One region of the Actinoallomurus liliacearum genome, then DNA from elsewhere that is predicted to be linked to it. Evidence: riboswitches for the same ligand, from Rfam matches in the RefSeq annotation. Region 1 holds a riboswitch; the other holds the start of a gene.

Region 1 (4,188 bases):
CGCCCGCAAGCGCGAGGCGAAGGACCTTTTGCGGCGCCGGGACGAGCCGTCCGAGGTGGCCGCCCGGCTCACGAGCGCGACCGTGTGACGGGCCTCCGGGCTCCGGCGCCGGCGCCGAGCACGAGGCTCGGGCCCGGCGCGGCGGACCGGCGCTCTTGACGGCCGACGCCGGTGGTCCCGGCGTCCGCCCGGCGCGGCGAACGCGAGGACTACGGTCGGCGGTCCAGCGTGTCGTGCTGTCCGGCGGACCGGCGGCGCGTGCGGGCTACGGTCGGTGGTCCAGGGCGTCGAGCTGCGCGGCGAACCAGCGCTGCGGCGGCAGGGCCGTCGCGGCGGCGGTCAGCCGGGCGCAGCGCTCGGCGCGCTCGGCGCGCGGCATGAGCAGTGCCTGGTTCAGGGCCTCCGCCGTCTGTGACACGTCGAACGGGTTGATCATCAACGCGTCCTCGTCGAGTTCGGCGGCGGCGCCCGCCTCGCGGGACAGCACCAGGGCACAGCCGTCCTCGGACAGCACCGGCCCCTCCTTGGCGACGAGGTTCATGCCGTCCCGGATCGGGTTCACGAGCAGGACGTCCGCCAGGCCGTACGCCGCGAGCGAGCGCGGATAGTCGTCGTTGACCTGGAGGATCAGCGGCTCCCAGCCCGCGTCGCCGAACTCGTCGGAGATCTCGGCCGCCATCCGCTGCACGGCGGCGGTGTACTCGCGGTACTCCGGCAGGTCGTGCCGCGAGGGGTAGGCGAAGGCCAGGTGCACGACCCGGCCGTGCCACTCCGGATGCTTGGCCAGCAGTTCCCGGTAGGCCGCGAGCCCCCGCACGATGTTCTTGGACAGCTCGGTGCGGTCGATCCGCACGATCAGCTTGCGATCGCCGACCTGCTCGCGCAGCGCCTGTCTGCGGGCCCGCACGTCGGGTTCGGCGGCGCGGGCGCGCAGCGACACGCCGTCGACGCCGAGCCCGTGCACGCCGACCCGGGTGACGCGCCCGGCGTGGACGACCGTACGGGCGACGCGGTCGACCTTCGCCTGCAGCACGGAGGCGCAGCAGTCGATGAACGCGTCGGCCCAGTGCTCGGCGTGGAAACCGGCGTGGTCGGCGCCGAGAACGCCTTCGAGCACCTGGCGGCCGATGTCGTCGGGCATCAGGCGGTAGTACTCCGGTGGCGCCCACGGCGTGTGCGAGAAGTGCGCGATCTTCAGGTCGGGGCGGCGCTCCCGCAGCATGCCCGGGGCGAGCGTCAGGTGGTAGTCCTGGATCGCCACCTTCGCGCCGGGCCGGGCGTCCCGGGCGAGCGCGTCGGCGAACGCCGCGTTGTACGCCTCGTACGACTGCCAGTCCCGCCGGGAGCGCGCGTCGAAGTGCGGGCTGTTCGGGGTGTCGTACAGCATGTGATGGACGAACCACAGCGTCGAGTTGGCGACGGCGTTGTACGCGCGGTGGAAGGTGCCGACCGGGATGTCCAGCATGCGGACCGCGCCGGCGCCGTACTCGTCCAGCCGCCCGTCCTCCGCCCGGCGGACCGCGGCGCGGTCGGCGTCCGACAGCGCCGCGCAGATCCACAGGATGTCCCCGTCCAGGCCGGCCATGGCCGAGACCAGACCGCCGCCGCCGCGCCGGACCGAGAGCGTGCCGTCATCGGCGAGCTTGAAGGAGACCGGTCCGCGGTTGGACGCGACCAGGACCTGCGAGTCATCCATGTGGGGAGCGTAACCGGAGGACGTGAACGGGGGGCGAGGAAGGTCCAGTGGTCGGACACTTCGGGATGACATTCCACACAGGTCTCACTCCGGACCGGCCGGGCATGTCACCCCGCTGAATCCGCACGTGGGCAGGGCCTGGCGACGACGCGCCCCCGGACGGGAGCGGGCCGGAACCGGCCGTGCCGGCGTCTCGCGACCTGAGACGCGCTTGGCGGAGAACCGGTCAGTCACGTATACAAGTCGTCAGACGACAACTTAATAACGCTCATCCAGAGGGGTGGAGGGACCGGCCCGTTGAAGCCCCGGCAACCCTCCCGGACATGCGGTTCACAGCGTGCGACGACGCGTCGCCGACTCGCCCCAGCGAGGCCGCCCGGGACAGGTGCCAACTCCGGCTCGTGACCAAGGTGGCACGGGAAAGATGAGGAGAAAGGCCTCGCTTCATGTCGCAGACCGCCGCCCGAAACCTCGGCCCCGCGACCGCATTGACGTGCCGTGAATGCGGACAGTCCTACGATCTGGGCCCTCGCTACGCCTGTGAGCTGTGTTTCGGTCCCCTTGAGGTCTCCTACGACCACACCGGCGTGACCCGGGAGCAGATCGAGTCCGGGCCGCGCAACATCTGGCGTTACCGGGGCCTGCTGCCGGTTCCGACGAACGTCATCGACACGCCGAACACCGAGCCCGGCTTCACCCGCCTCGTACGCGCCGACAACCTCGCCGAGTCGCTGGGCCTGCGGTCGCTGTGGGTCAAGGACGACAGCGGGAACCCCACCCACTCCTTCAAGGACCGCGTGGTGGCGGTCGCGCTCGCCGCCGCCCGTGAGCTGGGTTTCAAGGTGCTGGCCTGCCCGTCCACCGGCAACCTCGCCAACGCGGTCGCGGCCGCGGCGGCGCGCGCCGGCATCCGCAGCGCCGTCTTCGTGCCCTCCGACCTCGAGAGCCAGAAGATCATCACGACGGCGGTGTACGGCGGGACGTTCGTCACCGTCGACGGCAACTACGACGACGTCAACCGGCTGGCCTCCGAGCTCGCCGGTGAGCAGGAGGACTGGGCGTTCGTCAACGTGAACGTGCGGCCGTACTACGCCGAGGGTTCCAAGACCATCGGGTACGAGATCGCCGAGCAGCTCGGCTGGCGGCTGCCCGAGCAGATCGTGGTCCCGGTCGCGTCCGGCTCGCAGCTCACGAAGATCGACAAGGCGTTCCAGGAGTTCATCAAGCTCGGCCTGGTCGAGGACCGGCCGTACAAGATCTTCGGCGCCCAGGCGACCGGCTGCTCGCCCGTCTCGGCCGCGTTCAAGGCCGGCCACGACGTCGTGCAGCCCGTCAAGCCCTCGACCATCGCCAAGTCCCTCGCGATCGGCAACCCGGCCGACGGGCCGTACGTCCTCGACGCCGTGCGCCGCACCGGAGGGGCCGTCGAGGACGTCTCGGACGAAGAGGTCGTCGACAGCATCGGACTGCTCGCCCGCACCGAGGGCATCTTCGGTGAGACGGCGGGCGGTGTGACGCTGGGCGCGCTGCGCAAGCTCCTGTCGACCGGTGTGCTCGACCCCGACGCCGAGACCGTGTTCATCAACTCCGGCGACGGTCTCAAGACTCTGGACGCGGTGGCCCCGGTCGCCAAGCCGTCCGCGAACATCGCCCCGACCCTCGAGGCATTCCGAAAGGCAGGTCTGGCGTGAGCTCGATCAGTGTCCGCATCCCGACGATCCTGCGCAGCTACACGGGCGGCGAGGCCGAGGTGAAGGCGACGGGATCGACCGTGCGCGAGGTCGTCGCCGACCTGGAGGCCAACTACTCCGGCATCGCCGCCCGCATCCTCGACGACAACGGCAGGATCCGGCGGTTCGTCAACGTGTACGTGGGCGAGGAGGACGTGCGGTTCGCCGACGGCCTCGACACGCCCACGCCCGACGGCGCCCAGATCTCCATCATCCCGGCCGTCGCCGGCGGCTGAGCCGCTGAACCTGCGGTTGAACCGCGGAGTTCGCGGCCGATCTGCTGATCCGTCGAACCTGCGGCTGAGCTGCGGAACCCGCGGCCGTCGTCCCGGGCGGCGACGGCGCTCACGGGTGACACCCCGTGAGCGAGAGTCCCCGCGATCCCCGGTGCTCACCGAGTCCATCGACTCGGTGAGCACCGGGGATCGTGCGTTGGGCCGCCGAAATGTCGGACTCGAGGTGCTCTGCTCCACGCTCCTGAGCGGGAATTGCGTTTTCCTTATCCGGATTTTTGGACATCGGCGGTTAGTTCCGGTTCGGGGATCCCGACTTTTGACCAGCATCGGCCGCCCGCACTTCTGGGGTAAAGGCTGTTCCACGGACGGTAGCCGTGTGTAGGGTCGGCGATGGCCGCCGCAGCCGAGTCGGCGGGCGATCGACGGGTTCCGCAGTGGTCCGCGGGCTCGAATCAGTAACCGTGACCAATGGTTGCGGGAATTGCCCTGGTGGGAGTTGTTTGGAATGGCGCAAGGCACCGTCAAA
Region 2 (4,188 bases), on a different contig from region 1:
CGGCGTGCTGGTCGGCCGGCGCGGGCTGCGAGCCGGGTGCGTCGTACACGCCGGACGCGGTGTGCACGTCGATGATCGTCGCGGGCCAGGCCGTGGTCGGCTGGGAACCGGCCTCGTCGCCGCCCGGCGCGGCATGCGCGCCGGTGGCCGGGCCGCTTCCGCCCGGGATCGCGTGCGAGCCGAGACCACTGTCCTGGCCGCCGGGCGCGGGGTAACCGCCGGTGGCCGGGCCGGTCCCGTCCGGGATCGGGCGCAGGTCGAGACCGGTGTCCTGACCGCCGGGTGCGGGATAACCGCCGGTGGCCGGGTCGGTCCCGCCCGGGGCCGGGCGCGGGTCGAGATCGGTGTCCTGGCCGACGGGCGTGGGGTAACCGCCGGTGGCCGGGTCGGTTCCGCCCGGGAGCGCGTGCGGGTCGAGACCGGTGTCCTGGCCGCCGGGTGCGGGGTGGCCGCCGGTGGCCGGATCGGTCCCGTCCGGAGCCGGGCGCGGGTCGAGACCGGAGTCCTGAACGCCCGGCGCGGCGTACGGGCCGGTGTCGTGGCCGCCCGGTGCGGCGTGCGCGACGCCTTCGGCGTCGTGCCCCGCCGGGGCGGTGCCGGGCTCCGGAGCGGGGACCGGCTGAGCGGCCGGGGTGGGAGCCGCCTCCTGAGCGTGCGGTCGCTGCTCGGCCCTCACCTGGTCCGCGGTGATCTGGTTGAGGAACCAGGCGGGCAGGTAGGCCTCGATCGGCATCCCGGAGTTGACCGCGAGCCACCAGTCGGCGTCCGGCCAGGACTGCGCCATCTCCACCAGCGACATCCGTACGAATTGCTCGTAGCCGGGGCCGAGGTGGCGGCGCGCCGACTCGACGGACGTGTAGGCGAGCACATGGGTGCGCCCCTCGTGGACGCTGGTCGGCCACGTGAACGCGGGCTGTCCGGAGGCGTCGGGCTCCGTCTGCGGCACCGGGACGACGAGCTCGGCCACGCTCAGCAGCCTGAAGTAGGCGTTCTGGTCCCCGGCGCGCAGCACCTCGCCAAGCTGCTGCTCCAGTTGGTTAGCGGGCTCCCATGTGTCGGTCATTGGCCACCCCCCGGAAGCTCTTTGCACAAGGTGTCCACCGTACCGGGAGCAAACCGGCGGTGCGCACGAGTACCACCAGTCGACCGGACCAATCAGGACTAATCGGTATCATTCGCCCCTTTTGGCAACGTTACACGCTGCTGTCTCACCAGTGAGCTGCCGCCCCCCGCACGGGCCCGCCTCCTGCGGTCTTGCCGCCGGCGAACCCGTCTCCTGAGAGCCGGCCACGCCCGGCTGGCCTCATCCGGCCGATCTCACCGGTCGGCCGCACCGAGCCGCCCACACCCGGCCGCCCACACCCGGCCGGCCTCGGAGACAGGCCGCACCGGGTCGGCCTCAGTGGGGCGGCCTCAGTGGGACAGTCGGCGCAGGGCGGTCAGCAGGCGGTCGATGTGCTCGTCCGTCGTGCCGATGCCGATGCTCGCCCGCAGGGCGGTGCCGTCACCGTCGTCGCAGCCGCCGTCTCCCGCGCCGACCAGGCGCCGGACGAGGGGGTGCGCGCAGAACTTCCCGTCGCGGACGCCGATGCCGTACTCCTCGGAGAGCGCCGTGGCGACGGCACGGGACTCGCGCCCCTCCACGACGAACGGCACGATGCCGACGCGCGGATGCCGGTCGCCCCACAGCGACAGCTCCCGTACGCCGGGGATCGCCGCCAGCCCCCTCCGCAGCCGCGACAGCAGCCGCTCCTCCTCCGCGACGAGGGCGTCCCAGTCGGTCAGCGCCTCGCAGGCGGCGGCGAGGGCGACGACGCCGAGGACGTTCGGCGTGCCGGCCTCGTGCCGCTGCTGCGGGTCGGTGGACCACGTCACGTGCTCGCCGACGCTCGCGGTGGCGCCGCCGCCCAGCAGGTACGGCTCCGCGGCGCGCAGCCAGTCGGCGCGGCCCACGAGGCAGCCGGCGCCGAACGGCGCGTAGAGCTTGTGCCCGGAGAAGGCGACGTAGTCCACGTCGAGCGCGCCCATGTCGAACGGCCGGTGCGGGACGAGCTGCGCGGCGTCCACCGCGATGCGGGCGCCGTGCGCGCGGGCGACGGCGGCGAGCTCGGCGAGGGGCCACAGTTCGCCGGTGACGTTCGACGCGGCGGTGACGACGAGCAGGCGCGGCCCGGACGGCGCCGCGGCGAGGGCCTCCCCGGCGGCCGTGACGGCCGCGGTCGGGGAGTCGGGGGCGGCGAGCCGTACGACCCGGTGGCCGCGCCCCCAGGGCAGCAGGCTCGCGTGGTGCTCGGACTCGAAGACGACGACCGTGGTGCCGTGCGGCAGGGCGTGCGCGAGGAGGTTCATCGCGTCGGTGGTGTTACGGGTGAACACCACGGCGTCCCGGTGCCAGGCGCCGACGAACTCGCGTACGACGCGACGGGCGCGTTCGTACCGGTCGGTCGTCACCTGCGACGCGTAGCCCGCGCCGCGGTGCACGCTGCTGTAGTAGGGGAGGGCGGCGTCGAGCGCGTCGCGCACCGCCTCCAGACAGGGCGCGCTCGCCGCGTAGTCGAGGTTCGCGTACGAAACGGTGCGCCCACCGGCCACGGGGACGGGAACGCCCGCGCCGACGACACGAAGAGTGGGACGGGCGACGGCGGGCAGATCGAGGACAGCGGACAACACGCACCTCCAGCGGGGTCTGGGACCCCACGAGGGGTCCGCGCTTGTCCGGCACGGTCGTGCCGAACCCGGTCATCACCCGGGGCACCCCGCCACGGACGGAGGGTTGCCGGCCAGCAAGCCGGGGCTCAACGCTGGCACTCGTGACCTGATCGGGATTATAGAGCACCGTCCGGACTCTGCCTATTCGCGATCACATGACCGCTTCCGTGCGTCTAATACCGGCAGGAAACGTCGAAGGGAGCGGGTAATGCGGAGTGGATGGCGGTGGCCGGTGGGGGCCGCGCTGGTGGCGGTGTGCGCGGCCGGCTGCGCCGTCGGGACGAACAAGGGCCAGGTGTGCGACGACGCCGTCAAGGCGGTCGGGACTTACAACGCGACGCTCAACCGCATCTCGCCGGACGACATCACCGGGTGGAAGCAGGCGGCGGCGACCCTCGCGGCCCGGTTCGACACGCTCGCCCGCGAGTCCGACGACCGGAAGGTCAAGCGCACGCTGAGCGGCATGGCCACGGAGTGGCGGGGCGTCAGCACCGGCATGACCCCGCGCGACATCTCCGGAATGCAGGCGGCCGTTCAGCGGCAGCCGGCCGCTCTGGCCAAGGCCTGTCACTGAGGCCGGCGGCGGCCGGCCACCCTGGCCAAGGGTCGTCACTGAGGGTCCGAGCGCCCGCGGGCGCTCGGATCGCTCACTCCGAGCCGGAGTCGTACACCCGGCCCGTCGGCTGGCCGGTCGGCGGGCCGCCGGGGGGCGGGCCGCCGGTCGGCGGGGGCGACGGGTGCGTCGGCGGCGACGGGTGCGTCGGCAGCGTCGGCCGAGTCGGCCGGGGCCGCGAGAAGGTCGGGTACGGCCGCGGCTGGGCGGGCGCGGTGTACGACGGCCACTGACGCTGGCCGACGTACACCGAGGGGTCGCCGAACTGCTTCACCGACATGTTCTCATCGGCCTTGACGAGGTAGTCGTGCCAGATCTTGGCCGGCAGGTCGCCGCCGTACGCGGAGTAGCCGGGTAGGCTGAGCGCCTTGTTGTCGGTCCGGAAGACGGCCACCGAGGTCACGAGCTGCGGGATGAACCCGTTGAACCAGACCTGCTTGCCGCTGGACGTGGTGCCGGTCTTGCCGGCGGCGTTCCGGTCGGGCAGCGCGGCCCGGTAGCCGGTGCCGTTGTCGACGACCTTCTGCATGGCGTACGTCGCGTCACGGGCGACCTGCTTGCTGAAGACCCGGGTGCCGTCGGTCGGCTCGGTGCGCTTCTTGCCGTCGCGGTCGGTGACCGACCGGATGACGTGCGGGGCGTGGTACACGCCCTCGGAGGCGAAGGCGGCGTACGCGGCGGCCTGCTGCTCCACGCTGACGTCGATGACGCCGAGCGGGAACGTCACGGCGGTGTTCGCCCCGTTGGCGGTGAGCTGCGACTCGGGGATGCCGAGCTTCTCCGCCATCTTCATCACCTTGTCGTTCCCGATCTTCTGGGCGATGTTGACGTAGGCGGTGTTGATGGACTTCTCCGTGGCGGTGACG

The links. Region 1 has a riboswitch for S-adenosylmethionine ahead of thrC (threonine synthase). Riboswitches for the same ligand answer to the same signal wherever they lie in the genome.
Region 2: linked by a shared signal. The riboswitch ahead of ABD978_RS38535 (aminotransferase class V-fold PLP-dependent enzyme) and the one ahead of thrC (threonine synthase) in region 1 are both predicted to bind S-adenosylmethionine.

Annotation. Positions count from the first base shown of each region.
Region 1 covers NZ_BAABHJ010000008.1:768,591-772,778, reverse strand. The annotation lists gene ABD978_RS18380 (sulfotransferase family protein) at 1-88, shown strand, start outside; gene ABD978_RS18375 (alpha,alpha-trehalose-phosphate synthase (UDP-forming)) at 266-1,696, opposite strand; SAM riboswitch class I at 1,962-2,127, shown strand; gene thrC (threonine synthase) at 2,143-3,387, shown strand; gene ABD978_RS18365 (MoaD/ThiS family protein) at 3,384-3,662, shown strand; gene ABD978_RS18360 (cold-shock protein) at 4,168-4,188, shown strand, end outside.
Region 2 covers NZ_BAABHJ010000039.1:230,082-234,269, forward strand. The annotation lists gene ABD978_RS38530 (SseB family protein) at 1-1,063, opposite strand, end outside; gene ABD978_RS38535 (aminotransferase class V-fold PLP-dependent enzyme) at 1,414-2,667, opposite strand; SAM riboswitch class IV at 2,703-2,816, opposite strand; gene ABD978_RS38540 (hypothetical protein) at 2,918-3,283, shown strand; gene ABD978_RS38545 (transglycosylase domain-containing protein) at 3,357-4,188, opposite strand, start outside.